Regions from separate parts of the Enterococcus sp. AMC1086 genome, predicted to be linked through region 2. Evidence: riboswitches for the same ligand, from Rfam matches in the RefSeq annotation. Region 2 holds a riboswitch; each other region holds the start of a gene.
What was found. Region 2 has a riboswitch for magnesium ahead of AC4BC4_RS09580 (LCP family protein). Riboswitches for the same ligand answer to the same signal wherever they lie in the genome.
Positions count from the first base shown of each region.

Region 1: linked by a shared signal. The riboswitch ahead of AC4BC4_RS06370 (MgtC/SapB family protein) and the one ahead of AC4BC4_RS09580 (LCP family protein) in region 2 are both predicted to bind magnesium.
Region 3: linked by a shared signal. The riboswitch ahead of AC4BC4_RS06185 (phosphatase PAP2/LCP family protein) and the one ahead of AC4BC4_RS09580 (LCP family protein) in region 2 are both predicted to bind magnesium.

Region 1 is NZ_CM177100.1:1,369,371-1,375,448, forward strand. Features, by position in the region: gene nrdR (transcriptional regulator NrdR) at 1-306, shown strand, start outside; gene AC4BC4_RS06355 (replication initiation and membrane attachment family protein) at 319-1,725, shown strand; gene dnaI (primosomal protein DnaI) at 1,725-2,654, shown strand; gene AC4BC4_RS06365 (hypothetical protein) at 2,902-3,372, shown strand; M-box (ykoK) riboswitch at 3,516-3,686, shown strand; gene AC4BC4_RS06370 (MgtC/SapB family protein) at 3,894-4,541, shown strand; gene AC4BC4_RS06375 (GNAT family N-acetyltransferase) at 4,571-5,071, shown strand; gene mgtA (magnesium-translocating P-type ATPase) at 5,304-6,078, shown strand, end outside.
Region 2 is NZ_CM177100.1:2,028,413-2,034,490, reverse strand. Features, by position in the region: gene AC4BC4_RS09600 (MurR/RpiR family transcriptional regulator) at 1-70, shown strand, start outside; gene AC4BC4_RS09595 (hypothetical protein) at 363-623, shown strand; gene AC4BC4_RS09590 (FtsW/RodA/SpoVE family cell cycle protein) at 799-1,968, opposite strand; gene AC4BC4_RS09585 (FtsW/RodA/SpoVE family cell cycle protein) at 1,965-3,146, opposite strand; gene AC4BC4_RS09580 (LCP family protein) at 3,143-4,069, opposite strand; M-box (ykoK) riboswitch at 4,365-4,534, opposite strand; gene budA (acetolactate decarboxylase) at 5,225-5,938, shown strand; gene rnhC (ribonuclease HIII) at 6,069-6,078, opposite strand, start outside.
Region 3 is NZ_CM177100.1:1,330,016-1,336,093, reverse strand. Features, by position in the region: gene AC4BC4_RS06205 (AcpB/EbpR/MafR family transcriptional regulator) at 1-72, shown strand, start outside; gene AC4BC4_RS06200 (hypothetical protein) at 205-471, opposite strand; gene AC4BC4_RS06195 (HdeD family acid-resistance protein) at 503-1,030, opposite strand; gene AC4BC4_RS06190 (diaminopimelate dehydrogenase) at 1,210-2,181, opposite strand; gene AC4BC4_RS06185 (phosphatase PAP2/LCP family protein) at 2,275-3,846, opposite strand; M-box (ykoK) riboswitch at 4,092-4,258, opposite strand; gene AC4BC4_RS06180 (ABC transporter ATP-binding protein) at 4,430-6,078, opposite strand, start outside.

The DNA.
Region 1 (6,078 bases), 660 kb from region 2:
TTTAATAGAGAAAAAATTTTACGCGGACTGATCCGTTCGGCTGAAAAACGTCCGGTTGCTATGGAACAAATGGAGCAAATAGTCGATAATGTCGAAAACCGTGTGCGTAGTTTAGGTGAAAATGAAATTTCGACAACTTTGGTCGGAGAGTATGTAATGGAAGATTTAGTTAATTTGGATGAAATCGCCTATATTCGATTTGCCAGTGTCTACCGTCAATTTAAAGATATGAGTGTGTTCTTGAAAGAACTACAAGGAATCGTAGACAAAGCCAAATCTTCAAATTCAGATACAACGAAAGAATAAGGAGGTCTTTCCTTGAAAGACAATTGGAAAGAAGTCCATCCTAAAAGTATTTTTCAAGTAGCACTATCTTATCCTTTATCTAATCAAGAACAAGAGATATTGACGCTTTTATATCAGCCAATGATTGGTGCAGAAGCTTTTAGTTTATACTTGACCCTTTTATCAGAAGTAGAAGAGATCGGGGTAAGTGAGTCTCTTTTTCATGCTGAATTAATCACGATGATGGATATGAGTATCAAGCAAATTCAAGCCGCTAGAAAGAAATTAGAAGGTATTGGGTTATTAGGGACCTTTAGCAAAGACGATCCTGAACTAGGAACACAGTATTTATACCGATTGAATCATCCTGAAACAGCTGAACGTTTTTTTAAAGATGAAGTATTGTCATTGACATTAATGAACAGTGTAGGACAAAGAAAGTTAGAAAAATTGTTTGAACGATTTAAACCCAAATTTGTCAATTTGACTGGTTTTGAAGAGATTTCAGCCAGCTTTAAAGAGGTTTATTTATTTAAAGAGGAACAAATCATTTCACAAAGTAAGCAGTTAAACCGAATGGAACAAGCATTCAAAGAGCCTAGACCTGCTCAAAAGCCAAGTGCCATCAATGATAGTTTCGATTGGTCCTATTTTATCCAAGGAATAGAAAAACTCGGAATCAAATTACCAGATAATCAAGTAGGCTTTAAGGAAGAAGTATTTATTTTCCATAATTTATTTGGTATAACAGAATTGGATATGATCGATTTCTGTTCTAAATCATTTGATTATTACACAAGTAAGATCGATGTAAAGGATTTTGAACGGGCTGTGTATAGAACATTTGATCCTGATAAAAAACAAAAACCAAGTGAGTTTCAAAAAAATGATTCAGTGGATTTATCCGCAGAGGATCAGCAGACGTATCGCTACAATTCGTTAAAAATGATTGGTTTTTCAACCCAAGATATTCAGATGATCATGGATAGTGAGAAAAATTTTCCTTTGAATTACTTAGAAGCATTAAAAAATGAGCGTGGTGGCTATACAACGCCGCAAGAACGTTCGTTGGTCAAATATTTAGTAAGTAAATCTGGTCTGCCAAACAGTGTGATCAATGTTTTGATCAACTACGTTTATAATATACAAAAACAACCTACACTAAAGGCCGATTACGTGAATCGAATTGCTAATGAATGGGCACAAAGTGGTATTTTTTCGCCAGAGAAAGCCATCGAACATGTCCGGGAACTAGCTAAAAAGGGTAAAGAGCAAAAACAAACGAGACAACGATACGGACAAAATAATCGACCAATCCGTCAAGAAACGTTACCGGATTGGGTGGATAATCCAGTAGAAGAGCAGAAATTATCTAAAGAAGAGCAAGCGCGATTAGACAAAGAAATTCAAGATTTCTTGAGTAAAGGAGGCGGAAATTAATGGAAGACGTAGGAAAAGAAATGTCAAAAATCATCCAAAGCAGAGATATGAGTGAACGTTACAACGAATTGGTAGAAGTGGTCTTGAAGGATACGGATGTTCAACAGTTTATTGAAGAACATCGTGAGCGATTAACAGATGAAGATATTCAAAAGAGCTACTCAAAGCTTTACGAATTTGTACAAGAAAAACGCAAATACCAACTGAATGATCCAACAATGATTGCGCCTGGATATGAGCCTCAACTAACCTTGAATTTTCATTACATTGATGTCACCTATGTACCGACAGAAGCGCTTATCGCTAAACAAAAAGAAGATGAAATTCGTAAACGAGTTCGTGCTATGGATATGCCAAAAGATGTACGAGAAGCCAGCTTAAATAGATTTGATACAGCATCTCAAGGTCGAGCACAGGCGATGGCAGAGACGATGAAATTTTTAAATGAATACACGTCGAATCCAAAAGAATTTCACAAAGGACTTTATCTTCAAGGAACCTTTGGAGTTGGAAAATCGTTCCTATTAGGTGCGATTGCTAATAGCTTAGCTGAACGTGGTTTTATTACAACAATCGTTCATTTTCCAACATTTACAGTTGAAATGAAACAAGCAATTGGGAAAGATATGGTTGGTCCAAAACTTGATGCTGTCAAGAAATCACCCGTTTTGATGATCGATGATCTTGGTGCAGAATCGATGACTTCATGGATTCGCGATGATGTGTTAAGTGTTATTTTACAATATCGAATGCAAGAGCAATTAGTGACCTTCTTTTCATCAAATCTTGATTTAAAAGACCTAGAAAAACATTTATCCGTGACTCAACGAGGTGAGCAAGAACCTTTAAAAGCGCGTCGAATCATGGAACGTATTCGATATTTAGCACAAGAAATTACAATGTCTGGAAACGATCGAAGAAATGGATAGAGGAATATTACTGATTATCCTCTCTCCAGGTTTTTAGTGAGGTTGGAACAGAAGTGTTTAACTCTTATTTCCGAAGTTTTTACTTCTGTTCCCACCGTTTATTCAGATTTTTTAAGGCTAGGACCTAACTCGTAGAGCTATGTCCTAGCCTTTCATTTTTTTTATTTTTATTAAGTATACATGATGAGGATGGACGATTGTAGATTCTATCGCTTATAATAAAGTATCAATTTTTGGAGGACGTAACATGAAAAAAATCGCAATAGCAGTTTTAACTGTATTTACGCTGATTTCTTTAGGAGCTTGCGCACAAAATAAAAAAGATTTGTCAAAAGGAAGTGAAGAAACAGCAATGAGCAGCCAAAAAGATCAAGTGATTGATGAAACGCTGAATACTAAAGACAAAGACGAAACGCAATCAATATTTACCGCAGTTTTAGTTGAAGATGCTACGAAAAATGAAACGGTGGACAAATCGATTCGATTCGTTTTAAAAGACGTCGAAGTGGTTGAAGACCCAGAAAAAATAATTAATATGATGAAAAATGATGGCGTTATTTTAAATGTACCAAAGGAACAATTGGCTGATGGCCTCACAGAAAGTGAGTTTAAAGCTGGGGATACTATTCAATTTACTTTAGCTGGCTTACCTGCGATGACGATGTCGATTCCACCTCAAGTCGCTGGAAATTCAGTCGTGAATGTCGAAAAAAAATAATAAATTTAAAAAATAATCAATGTTGATAAATAGTGCAGCTGCACGTTTGTAACATTGGTTATTTTATTTTTGTTAGAAAAATGAATAAAATGCTATTGACATTTGTTTTAAAACGGTGGTATAGTTTCATCTGTAAGTTAATTAAATAGATTTGTTAGGTGAGGCTCCTATACAAACACAGGCTACTGCCCAAAAACATCGAGAGATGCCAATGGGTAGAACAGGGATTGTCGATTACAAGGCTTTTCATAAGGTAGCTAAAAGCTCTGCTTTTTACGTTGTATAGTGCCAAAACTCAACGACTAGATCATACAGGCTTTTTTTTGTGCGCTTATTTATGACCTTCCGCTGAGTTTTTGGCGGAAGGTTTTTTGCTTTAAATCACTACGACTGTTGGAAAAGCAGAGTAGAGGATGAACGGTACTTGCTAAAAAGTAATATGTCCGCGAAAAACCAATCACCGATAAACAAATCTAGGGAAGGAGCAAACCAATGAATTTTTAATCAATATTATCGCTAGTATATTTGCTGGAATGATCATTGGCGTAGAAAGACAGTGGCGAAAAAAACTAGCTGGAATGAGAACAATGACGTTAGTAACGTTTGGCTCAAGTCAATTCGTTTCATTATCCGGTTTAATTCAAGATGACAGCAGTCCGACGCGAATTGCGGCTCAAGTCGTAAGTGGTATAGGTTTTCTTGCTGGGGGTGTGATTTTACGAGAAGGATTTAGTGTGACTGGGATCAATACTGCAGCAACTTTATGGTGTTCCGCAGCAGTCGGAAGTTTGATTGGCGCAGGATTTGTGATCGAAGGGGTGATCTGTTCTATTGTTTTAATGTTAGTCAATATTTTATTAAGAAACCTATCGTTCAAAATGGATGACTTAACTGTTCAAAGACAAGAAGAACAAGCCGATTCGATTCATTACCTATCAGTGATTACTAGTAATACAAGTGAAGTAATGCTTAGAACAGAAATTATTCAGTTATTGGATAACTATTGCCTAACCTTTACAAAATTTTCTTGTACTGATTTGGCTGGTAAAAAAGTAAGGCTATTTTTAGAAATCGAAGCTGCAAGAAATGGGACGCTCGCAGTGAATACAATTATTTCCGAATTATCCCAACTATCAGAAGTCATAGAAATTAATCAAATGAGCAATTAAAAGAACGGAGGAATTATCATGGTAAAACAGTGACTGTCAAAATTATCGATTGGAACAGTGAAGAATATTGGAAAGGAATTTTATTAAGAAATAAGTTCCTCAAAACGAGCGCGGGGAAAGAATGGATCAAAGAATTACCTGTAAATGAAGAGCAGGATATCCATATGGCTGCATTGATTGATGGAAAAGTTGTAGGAACCTTACTTCTTTTTAAAAGCAGCAAGGCAATAGCGCAAATTAAACAAGTGGCGATAGATGATCAGTATCAAGGATTTGGTATCGGAAAACAATTACTTGAATTTGCAGAAAAAATCGCGGATCTTATGAATTTTCAATCAGTATTTTTAACCGGCCGTAAACAAGCTTGGGGATTTTATACTCATTTAGGGTATCAAAGCATTGGCTATGCATATTCGGAGGGACAAGTGGTCTTAAAAAGATTTGAGAAAATAATTTATACCCAAAATGACCGACGAAAGGTTGAAATCATCAAAAATATAATGCTAAAGGAGATGGAAACAAATGGATGACAGTAGTCAGATGTTCAAGGACTTATGCAAAAAGAAATCTGTTGAAGAAAATATGTTTATTATTGTCTATTTGTTTCTAAGGCAAACAAGCAAGATTCTCCTGTAACAGATTCTCTTTTTCCATCAGTCCGATTCCTAAAATAGATAAAAATCATGAAATTTCAGATGACGAATTCTCGTATCAAACACTTGAAATTTCTTCGATAAGCGTTTTGGAAAGAAGGAGAATTATATGGATAAAAAAGTAGTATTAAATAGAAAAAATAACCAATCATATGAGTATTTTGCACGAAACTCGGTAGAAAATATATTGACATTTTTTAAATCTTCAAAAGTAGGATTGACGAATCAGCAAGCAATATTATCAAGAGAGACATTTGGCGAAAATACCATCACTTACGGTAAAAAAACACCGTTATTCGTTGAAATAATAAAAGCTTATTTTACACCATTTACGATTGTTTTGATTGCTTTAGCTATTATCTCGTTTGTAACAGATTATGTCATTGCCCCACCTGCTGATCGTGACCTTGTCGGTGTAATGATCATTATAGCAATGGTTTTGATCAGTGGTACCATGACGTTATTTCAATCAGTCAAATCAAATCAAGCAGCAGAAAAATTAAATAACATGGTGCAAATAACAGCAACTGTTGTTCGTAGAAAAAAACAACTTGAACTTCCAATCGAAGAAGTGGTTTGTGGAGATATTATAAAATTATCTGCAGGTGATATGATTCCAGCTGATATTCGTTTAACTAAAACAAAAGATTTGTTTGTTTCTCAATCTGCCATGACAGGTGAAAGTTACCCAGTTGAAAAAAGAGCTGACTACAAATTGAATACGAATAGTGCAGAAACTGAATACGAAAATATTGTGTTCATGGGTAGTAATGTAATCAGCGGTAGTGCAGAAGGAATCGTTATTTCTGTGGGAGATGATACACTTTTTGGAAAAGTAGCCCAAGATGTATCTGATAAAAATCCTCAAACAAATTTTGATGTCG
Region 2 (6,078 bases):
ATTTATCATTGAGAAATTGGCGAAAGAGGTCCGCAAGAAAAAGCTTAAATCTAAAGAATCAGATCATTGATCATTTTTCCTGATCCAGCATTTGTTTCGAATTTCTTAGTATTTATTTTTTCTTTATTGAAAAGATTGGGGAGATAAATAATGAAAGATTCTGGATTTGAAGAGCCCGAAACAAAACCACAGATCAGTTTTATTTCGGCTCTATATTAGGATATGTGGTAGAAAAAGTCTGTTCCTTGTTAGATAGTCTATATATGCTTGTCTCGGTCTAGTGTAGGCATCAAGTTTAGTGTTTTATAAAATCAATCGTCTTTTTTTATGCTAAATTTACTTTAAAAAATGGGGTGTTAGCAGTGTCAAAGTCGAAAGAAATCAGCTGGCTCTATGTTGGATTAATAACACAAGCTAGTTACTGTGTCTTGAATTACTTCTTTTCAGTAAAAACTCCTGCTATTTTATTTATTGCGCTGGCTATTTATAGTCTTCAATTAATTCGATTAATTTACACATCTATCGAGCAAACAAGACCAAATAAGAAAAGAGTTCTTTTGGCTGTAGTTTTGACAGCTTTACAATACGGGGACGTGCATTTTAATCATATATTTATTCTATAAAATTTTTTAATAACAAGCTCACTCTATAAATAATGTGAGTGGGACATAACTGTTTCAGTTACATCTCACTCACATGGATTTCAGATAAACGGTGGGAACAGAAGCGAAGTCCTAATAACTTTAACGGTTAAATACTTCTGTCCAAATCCGATCATAATATGAATAAAAGAATACTCTAGTCTTTTTCTTTCTGGTAATACATCGAAAGAATCAGCCCAACGCCAATAAAATTAGCTAAATAAGCTGTACCACCTTGACTGATAAAAGGCAAAGGAATGCCCGTCAATGGAAGCAATCCAATATTAGACCCTATATTTTCAAGGATATGAAACAAGAAATACATGATCACACCAGTCGTAATATAGGCATAAAATTCACGTTTTGCATTTAATGTACAAATCAACATTTGATAAATTAAGTAAAAAAACAAAAGAATCAATGCGCAGGTCCCGACAAAACCGAAAGCTTCACCAATTACAGTAAAAATCATATCTGACTCTCGAACAGGCACATAGACTTGTAGATTTGTCAGACCTTGTCCAACCATTTCACCAGAACCGATTGCGGTCAAACCTCTTGCTTGTTGAAACGAAATCGAATCTGCATATTCAAAAGGATTAAGCCAAGCATGGATGCGATTGAATTGGTAGGGTTGAAAATGAAGATAGGTAAGTATTTTTTGTCCTCGCTCTGTTAAAACCAATAAAATACCACTGACGCCAAGCACACCTAAAGTCCCGAAACCAACCGTCAAAATTTTCCAAGAACAGCCAGATACAAGTATTACCCCAAGGAAAATCGAAATAAAAACTAAACTTGTTCCAAAATCTTTTTGATAAAACATCAATCCGAAGACAGGAAGGCTGACAAGGGATAATTCACCCAATAAACGAAAATCTTCTTTTAAAGTTGATGGACTTTCAGAGCGTTGTCTTCTTCTTGTGACAATATAGGCCAACATCAAAATATAGCCAAGTTTCATAAATTCAGAGGGTTGAAATGAAAATGGTCCCAGCCGAATCCAACGTTTTGTTCCTGTAGCAGCCGCCATAACGGGATCGTGAAATTTTACCAGTAATCCCATCAAAAAAAGGGATAAACCATATAGCGTTGGCGTAAATTTCCATAAATATTTTATAGGAATAAACATCGTGGTGAACATTGTCGCTAATCCTAAAAGAGTCCATAAAAATTGTTTTTTCAATAAAGGCATAACGGATTCTACAGCAGGATCAGCATGAAAAGCACCATACTGTGCAACAAATCCTATAATTATCAAAAGAAAAACAGGTAAGAGGAGGGCATAGTTTACTGGTTCACTTTTTGCAGGTAATGCTTTTCTCATGAAATCCCTCCTTGCGGCTCATAAGTTTCTCTGATCTCAGTTGCGCGTGCATTAAGAGCGATGCCTAAAGTAATACTTAGTATTAACAAACTAGAACCTCCATAGCTGATGAAAGGGAAGGTAAGTCCAGTCATCGGAATGTAACCCAACAGGCTGCCCACATTTACAGATACTTGAAGTAAAAGCAACATACCACAACCGAGGTAGAGATAAGAGTAGTAAAGATTTTTTGATTTTATTGCAAGTAAGAATAAACGAGCAACAATAAAGAAAACGGCAAATAAGATACCGATAGAAAGAATCAATCCTAATTCTTCTATACAAATTGCAAAGATGAAATCTGTATCAGCGGCAGGAAGAAATCCTTTTTTCTGAATACTATTTCCTAATCCTAATCCCCAAAAACCGCCATTATGCATTGCATAGTAAGCATTTGATGTTTGGAATCCTTTCCCTGTTGGGTCGATGAAAGGATTTTGCATTACTTCGAATCTTGTCACCAAATAGCTGAATTTTTGAGGCATCCAATTAGTGGGAATCGACAATAAAAGAACAGTTCCTAACCGTTTCGCCGCAATGAAGCCAACTAAAGCCAGTGACGTAAATAATGGAGACAGACCGCTAAATAAAAATAAGGCTAGTACAAGTATGAAAATCATTGAAGCGCCTGCGATATTTGGTTGTAATGCGACAAAAAGGATAAAGCAAAGTGAGACTAATAGCGATCGCTTATGGTCTTTAAACGTAAAGGGAACCAAGGTATCATTTTTTGATAAGTTTGCAGCCAAGTATAAAATCATGACTAAAGGAACTAACTCAGAAGGTTGAAATAAAAGTACGCCTAAGTTGATCCAACGTTTTGCGCCACCAACTGTCGTTCCAATGAACGGCAAGGCAATGATGGAAAGGAAAGTAAGGGCCAATATAAAATACATGATTTTAGGTTTACGAAGAACAGACAAATTAATTCGATACACAATACTCATGCAAACTAAACTAAAAATAAAAGAGATCATTTGTTTGATTGCTTTACTAGAAGTTCCAAGATCACTGTCTAATAATTGGTAAGAGCTGGAACTATAGACCATTAATATGCCTACGATACATAAGATAAAATAAGGGATTAAAATATAAAAATCTAAGTAATGAAGTTTGGATAATCTCTTTACTTGTTTCATTGACTTTCTCCATCATTCAAGAATTTATGAATCGCTTCTTCATTCAGTTTCTCATCGACTTCCAATACACTTCCAGCATCAGTGTAGTCATTAAATGCCCAGCTCCCTTTAACTGGTACAGATAATGTTTCAAGATTTTTTACATTCCCTTTAAGAAAATCTTTTGCTAAGTCTATAAGCACATTAGTGGGTATATTTGTATCCAAATAGCCAACAGCTTCACCAGCAATTTTTGGCAGCTGTGTGAGAGGTAAAGCATCTTTGGACTGTTTAGCCAAAGCATCCATGACTTGTTGCTGTCTTCTTACGCGACCAAAATCGCCCTCTTCGTCCATTCGAAAACGAGCATATTGTAACAATGTGTTGCCATCCATGATTTGCTTGCCTTTTTTTATATCGACATTGTCTAAATTGATCTCTTTTTCTGCATCGATTTCAACGCCTTTTGGATACAGTTCATTGATCAGTTGGATAAAATTATTAAAATCAGCTGAAATATAATAATTGATTGGTAATCCAAACGAGTCATTAAGCACTTTTCTCGTTAATTCTGCTCCACCATATGCATAGGCTGCATTGATTTTTTCTAAACCATGTCCCGGTATTGAAACATAAGAATCTCTCATAATTGATATTAATTTGGGTTGCTTTGTTTCACTGTTATAGTGGGCGACCATTAAGGTATCAGCGCGTCCCCCATCTTCATCATCTTCTCGACCGTCATCACCTATGATCATAATCGTGATTTCTTTCATATTCGTCTGCTGATCACCAGAAAAATCATTATTCTTGTTCTTGTTTACCTGTGATTGAGCCATTTTTTTCCCATTATGAAAGCTGATTGCTGTATAACTGCCGACTCCTATAATAATCAAGAGAACCAAAAGAAGTATACAAACTAAAAATTTCATTCCTGTTTTCATTTTTATTCCTCGCTAATCATTTTAATTGATCATCAAATAAAGCTTGGCATTAGGAATTGATTTAGATGGGGGATAAAAAGGGTATTTTGACTAAAAAATAATGGATAACAACATGCACCAAATAAAAGAAGAATCTTCACGATCGATAAAATAAAATGAAGAAAACAGTCCTTCTTTGATTTGTCTCTCCGCCTTTAAAGAGTAAAAATCCTGTCAACATTATTTACAAAAACAAAAACCCTCCGCTTAGAATAACTCAGCGAAGGGGATTGATTTCAGCACAAAAAAGAGCCTTTTATCATTCTCATCGTTGAGTTTTAGCACTATGAAACGTAAAAAGCAGAGCTTTTAGCTACTTTGTGAAAAGCCTTAATTCGACAATTCCTGTCCTACCCATTCCTGTCTTTCGACATTTTTGAGCAGTAGCCTGTGTTTCCATAGGAGCCTCACCTAACAAGTTATTCAGATCGTCTTAAATATAGTAAATATCTCTAGTGAAGTCAATGAGATAAATATTAATTTTTTTATAATATGCTTTTTTTATAATGATTTTTTTTATTTTAAACTAGAAATCCCATCGTCTAGAGGTTTCACGCTACAAAAAGGGAATATGCCAAAAAAATACATCTATCTATATTCTTTACTCTTTCTTAAATATAAAGAAAAAAGTTAATAGAAATGAAGAATAGTGGGACGATTGTTTCAACTAAATCTTCGCTTATGGCTGTCAGACAAATGAGTAAACAAAAAAATAGTAGGCGTGCTATAATAAAAAATAATACAGATTTGAAAACTGTATCAAAAAGATAGAATTTTTATTTAAATTTTTTACGAATATTCTATTTTTGTGGGTGATGAAACGTATTGTAATCTGTTTTCAAAATGAATGTGACACAACGTGGAAAAAAGCAGAAAAGGTGCTGGAATTATGGTGAAAAAAGTTGATAAATGGTCAATCTAGTTACATTTTTGAAGCGAATAGAGATAAATTTACTAAGTACTGAAGCATCGTATTTCTGATATGAATTTTTGCCAGCCGATTTTGTGAGATATGCAGAAATTTTAACTATGATTGTAATCTCAATCGATTAAAAAGAGAGTGAAATGCTTATAAAACGATTTTACAAGATCAGTTTTACTAGAAAGGGGATAACAATGACAGAAGAAGCAGTCTTATATCAGCATGGAACGTTGGGTGCATTAATGGCAGGTTTGATGGATGGGACTGAGACAATCGCTAACATTTTAAAAAAAGGGGATTTTGGGATTGGTACTTTATCAGATTTAGATGGAGAATTGATCATTTTAAATGGAAAAGCCTATCAAGGAAGAGAAGATGGGGCTTTGATCGATCTAGATGAGAAACAAAAGACCCCATATGCCGCAGTGACAATGTTTAGACCATCTTTTTCTATACCTGTGACTAGTGAAGCAAATAGCGCACAAATCATTAAGCTGATTCGTAAACACTTGAAAAGTGAAAATCTTTTTCACGCAATCAAAATACACGGGCTGTTTAAAAACGTCTGTATTCGAGCAATGGCTAAACAAGAAAAACCATATAAAAGATTAGTTGAAGCATCTAAGGAACAACCTGAATTTAGTAAAAAAAATAGTACAGGAACTATCGTTGGTTTTTTCACGCCAGAGTTGTTTCAAGGCGTTGCAGCAGCAGATTTTCATCTGCACTTTATAGACGATGAGCAAACATTCGGGGGTCATTTGATAGCATTTGAATTAGAAAAAGGAACGATCGAAATCGAGCCGATGGACACATTGATGCAACATTTTCCTGAAAACGATGACACGTTTATTCATGCAGCAATCGATTATACTGATTTAGCTAAAGAAATTCAAGAAGCTGAATAATAAAAAACAGGTAGACAAAAAAGTGCTTAGCTCTCAAAAATAAGAAAGAACTAAGCACTTTTATATCGTCTTTTAATTTGAAATTCGAAGCTGGAAAAAATCAAAGCGTCTCGTAACATCTTCTTTTTTATTATTTTGCA
Region 3 (6,078 bases), 700 kb from region 2:
TTAAGAGACTTTATCGAAATTGAACGGAAACTCAGATTAGTTGCACTGTCGAAAACCCAACCTTCTTCCTAGTTTATAACAAATTGAGATTGAGACAGCAGTGTTTAACTCCAAGAAAAAATAGCGCTTCTAAAGAAAAAAATGAGTCAAAACAGTCATTCATTTAGTAGAATGAATAGCTGTTTTGACCCATTTTATTTTCTATTACTCGTTGATTGCTAGAATTTGTGCCAAGTATCCTTTTACAATTTGCTCAGATTCTTCTTCGTTGTATTCTTTATAATAATTGATTTCATGTAAAATTCGTTTCACTTCATATATTGCTTTTTTCTCTTCGAACCAAAGTTTCATACTTCGTCTTTTACTCGTTTCTTCGTTTTCTTTTATATATTCTACTTCCACATCCAGTATTTCTATAATTTTTGCAATGCGAGCAATCACTTCAAATTCTTTATTTTCATTATATAGCATGGTTTTGATACTCCTTTCAATTTGGCGCATTTTAATTTTTGTTCATTGCATATTTCAATCTGGTTATTCCAAATAATAAAAAACTAATCCCAATCCAAAAGATAAGTGTCAAGGCTGAGATTGTAGGATTAAATAAAAAAAGAAAGCCGATAATTATCCCTAAGCTATTTACTACGAATAAGGAGTTTCGATAAACAGTGTTTAACTCTTTTGCCTCAACTATTCTAAAGCAACGTATGCTAAAAAAAAGAATCAACCAAGTAGCAAAGGCAAATGGTAGTACAAACATTCCCAGTGTCAAATGAGAAAAAAAGAAGGTACCAATTAAAAGATCAATGATTCCGATCAACGCAATCAAATTGGAATAATAACCACTCCATTGTTTCATATTTTTATCTGAATAAAGTTCAAATATTCCTTTTAGAATGAGGACGATTGAAAAGAATATAACGAGTAGTCTTAAAACGGTTACTGGGTTTTCAAAAGTAAATATGGCTAGTCCAATAAAGCTCATTCCAAGAATAAAAGAACCAATCTTACCGTATTTGATCCAAGCCATATGTCTGTCCTTTCTTTTTTATACATTGATAACGGCTATACTAACTTCATATTCTTAGTATAGAGGATAATGAGCTTGTTATTCTTTCACATCCTGTCGCATGATACGAAATAAAAAAAAAGAATAGTAAAACAAAACTTATTAGGTTTTGCTTTGCCATTCTTTTTTATCTTTTAGACTTATAATAGTTCTCTTCTTAATTCCTCATCTGTCTGATTAGAGAGGTACTTAGGCGCAATATCAAAAACTGTATAAGCACCAAATTGTTTTTCCTTAGACAAACGAACACACGCTCTAGCATAAGCTACCAGTACACTTGCGGTGAATTCAGGATTACTTTCAAGTTGTAAATTATACTCAATCACTTGTTTCGTCTTTTCATTCGTTCGCCCAGTATGCAAAACTGTTCCCCCATGCGGCATGGTCTTGTGATCACGATCTAGCTCATCTTTTGAAATAAAATGAACCTCAGTATCATAATCAGCAAAATAGTTAGGCATCGAAACAATTTCCTCATAGATCTTTTCTTCAACTGCGCCTGTTTCAAGTACAACAAAACATTCTCTACTATGTTTATCTCGAGTTGTCAAATTTAGTTGTTCACCCGATTTCAATTTTTCGATGACTTCACTATTTGGAATCGTATATTGAACAGCATCTGCTACGCCTTTTATTCGTCTTAATGCATCAGAATGTCCTTGGCTAACGCCTTTTCCCCAAAAAGTACTCGTCTGTCCAACCGGCAAAATACTTTGTGCGTATAAGCGATTCAAACTGAATAACCCTGGGTCCCAACCAGTTGAGATAATTGAGGTTGTTTGATTTTCTTTAGCCACTTGATCTATTTTTGCAAAATGTTCAGGTATTTTAGCATGTGTATCAAAACTATCAACAGTATTAAATAACTGCGTCCATTCAGGGGTTTGGATCGGTAAATCAGTTGCTGATCCCCCACACAATATACAGACATCGATCTCAGCTTTTTTATCTTTGAGTTGGTCCATAGTAAACGCTTGACCTCCTTGTGTTTGGACTGTTTCAGGAGCTCTTCTTGTAAAGATGCCGACTAATTCCATATCTTTATTTTGTTTTATAGATAGTTCAACGCCACGTCCCAGGTTCCCGTACCCGATAATCGCTATTTTTATCATACTTACATTCCTCCACTTCTATATGTCAAATTATATCAAAAGTGAAAGTCATTTGACAATCCGAAGTTGAATACGTTCCATTCCTATAGGGAATTACTCTAAATTCAATTGTGTTTTTAATTGTTTTATAACTTTTTCTTTTTCTTCTTCTGGAATGCTTTGATAAGAAATACCTTCTTCACCAGTATACCCATCTCCTGTAAAACCTTCCCCTTGCATTTGGTAACTTTCGATGTTGTCTAGGGCTTTTTGATAATTTTTCATCAATAACATCATTTGATCCAATGTCATATCTGTTTGTCCATTGTCACCAATGACATCCAATAACTCTTGGTAACGAAAAACACTCTTCATTGACATCAATTCTTTCGTCAACTGAATCGTTACTTCCCGCTGTCTCTTTTGTCTGCCATAATCACCTAAGGGATCTTCATAGCGCATTCTTGCATACTGTAATGTTTCCCAGCCACCCAAATGTTGTTCTCCTTGTGGATAATGAATTCCTTCTGCGTCAAACTCAAAATCATTATTCACTGTGACACCACCAACAGCATCACTCAATGCAGCTAAACCATCCATGTTGATAACGAAATAATGATTGATCGGGATATCTAAATAATGCTCGACCGTATCGATCATCATTTCATCACCGCCAAATGAATGCGCATGATTGATTTTATCATACACACCCTCTTTTCCAACAATCTCTACATATGCGTCTCTGGGGATGCTTGTAATTGTCGTCTTTTTTAATTGATCATTGACGGTCACAACCATAATCGTATTGGCCCGAAAATCCGTTTTACGCTTTGAATCATTTGCGATACCTAGTAGTAAAAAACTAACAGGTTCACTATTTCCGAGTTTTACAGGTTTGGTTTCTCGGTTCAGTGGTTGGTATATTTTATCGGCTGTTTTTTGAACATTTTTAAATACGGAAGCTCCATAGGCAGAAGCTCCAGCAACGATAAGTAACACGAATGTCAGAACACCTAAAATCGTTCTTTGTATAAATCTTTTTTTAGCATCTGATGTCGAAAATTCTCTGTTGATATAAAACTTATAAAGACAAATATAGGAAAGATTCACCCATGCAAAGCTTAATGAAAAACCTGCAATCACATCGCTTGGATAATGAACTCTTAAATAAATTCGACTTAATCCAATCAAAAGCACATAAACGATCAAGGCAATCTTTATCTTTTTGTATTGCTTTGGATAAATCGTTTGTGCAATTAAAATAATTGAACATGCCAAACACATAGCTAAAAGCGAATGACCACTAGGAAAACTATAAGAGGTTCTTTCTGCTAATTGATTCACATTAGGTCTTGGTCGAGCCACCAGATGTTTAAATATAAATCCAAATGCACTCACCACGAAAACATTGCTGATCATCCAAAACGCCAGTAATGTTTTCTTTTTTCGCCAAAGAGTAAACGCTACAATCAAGCTTACAATAAAAATTGGCCCGATTGTCGCAGTTTTAGCGAATAAATTTACAATGTTTGTCATTGTCTCATTTGGTTTCCAATTAAATTGATAGATTGCCGCATCTAATTGATTAAACCATGGAACATTCTGAACAACTAAAAAGGTCAATGCTGAAAATAGTAAGATACTCAAAATAGCAGGGGTAATTTTTTTTTCTTTCAACGTATACATGTCATAAATCCCTTCATTCTTATATTAAATAACATTGTTAGCTCAAAGTCAGTATTTACAACGCTAATAAAAAACGCTGTAACTCACTTGCCTTGCAAATAAAAGCATGAGTCCAGCGTTTTTTTCGTCAAACTACACTCTTGAAAACACAAGCAGATAATAAGACGTTACACAATTAGTAAATCAATTCTATATTTACCAAAAGAAAAAAGCCAAACATTTTTTTCCTAAGACGTTTGACTTTCAATCAATCTCATCGTCTGAGTTTTAGCACTATACAACGTAAAGAAAATTCTTAGCTATTTTATGAAAAGCCTTAATTCGACAATTCCTGTTTTACACATTGGCGTCTTTCGACGTTTCTGCGCAATAGCTTATGTTTGTATAGGAGCCTCACCTAACAAGGTTATTTATCTATTTAATTTACTAAATAATACCGTTAGAAAGAATTTTTTTCAAGTTATTTTTAGCGTCTTTATTTTTTCTTAATTTAAATCCAAAGGAATCTAGAAAATGTCATTCTATTGTATAAAAAGAAACGACATCAAAATAGATTTGATCGTCGCTTCTTTTTAACTATATTTTACTCATCTACCTCTTCAAACTGTGAGTTATAAAGTGATGCGTAGTAGCCATCTTGAGCAAGTAATTCTTCATGTGTTCCTTGTTCTTTAATATCACCGTCTTGCATGTAAAGAATTTTATCTGCATCTTTGATCGTTGATAAACGATGCGCGATAACGAATGATGTACGACCAGCCATTAAGTTATTCATCGCACCTTGAATCAGTCCTTCTGTTCTTGTATCAACAGAGGATGTTGCTTCATCAAGTATCAAGATCGGTTTGTCAGCTAAAATTGCACGAGCAATGGTCAAGAGTTGTTTTTGACCTTGAGAAATATTTGAAGATTCTTCATTCAACTCCATGTCATAGCCGCCAGGCAATGTTTGGATGAAGTGATGAACGTGTGCAGCTTTGGCCGCTTCATAAACTTCTTCATCTGTTGCATCTAAACGACCATAACGTAGGTTTTCCATAATGGTTCCTTTAAATAGCCAAGTATCTTGTAATACCATCCCAATATTTTTACGCAAATCTGCACGGTTAAAGTCTTTGATATTGTGTCCATCGATTTTGATTGCACCAGAAGTCACGTCGTAAAAACGCATCAATAATTTAACCATTGTTGTTTTACCAGCTCCAGTTGGTCCAACGATTGCAACTGTTTGGCCTGGATCGACATGTGAACTAAAATCATTGATGATGATTTTATCAGGTGTGTAACCAAAACGAACATGTTCAAAGTCAACCATTCCTTTTGCTTTATCGATTTTGACTGGATTTGGAACAGTTTGATCCTCTTCATCTTCTTCAAGAAATTCAAAAACACGTTCTGCTGCTGCAGCCATTGATTGAAGCAAGTTAGATACTTGAGCTAATTGAGCAATAGGTTGTGTTAGGTTTCGAACATATTGAATAAACGCTTGGATGTCCCCAACTGTGATCGTGCCGTTATACGCTAAGATCCCACCAAGAATCGCTACCGCAACATAACCAAGGTTACCTACAAAGTTCATGATCGGTTGCATCAAACCAGATAGAAATTGAGATTTCCAAGCTGATTTGAATAAGACATCATTTTGTTTTTTAAACTCATTAAGAGAGTTTTCTTCATCATTGAATAGACGCACGATGTTATAGCCACCGATTGTTTCTTCGACCTTACCATTGATTACACCAAGATATTCTTGTTGTGTTTTAAAGTATTTCTGTGAATTTTTTACAACGATCATAATTAAGAGCATTGAAATTGGTACAATCAAAATCGCAATACCTGTCATTTTCACAGAAATGGAAAGCATCATTATAATGACTCCAATAATAGTGAAAACGGAGGTGATCAGTTGTGTGATCGATTGGTTTAGTGATTGACCCAATGTATCCACATCATTTGTGATACGGGATAAGACTTCACCTGTTGTACGGCTCTCAAAGTAATTCATTGGCATGCGGTTGATCTTCTCAGAGATTTCTTTACGCATTCGATAGGTGATTTTTTGTGAAATCGTCGACATGATCCAGCCTTGCAGAATTCCAAAAGCTGATGCGACTAGGTAAAGCCCTAGCATAAATAGTAAGATCCCACCTATTTTACTAAAGTCGATGCCGCCAGTTCCTTGATACTTTTTGATTAATCCATTGAATAATTCTGTGATCGCTTGTGATAAGA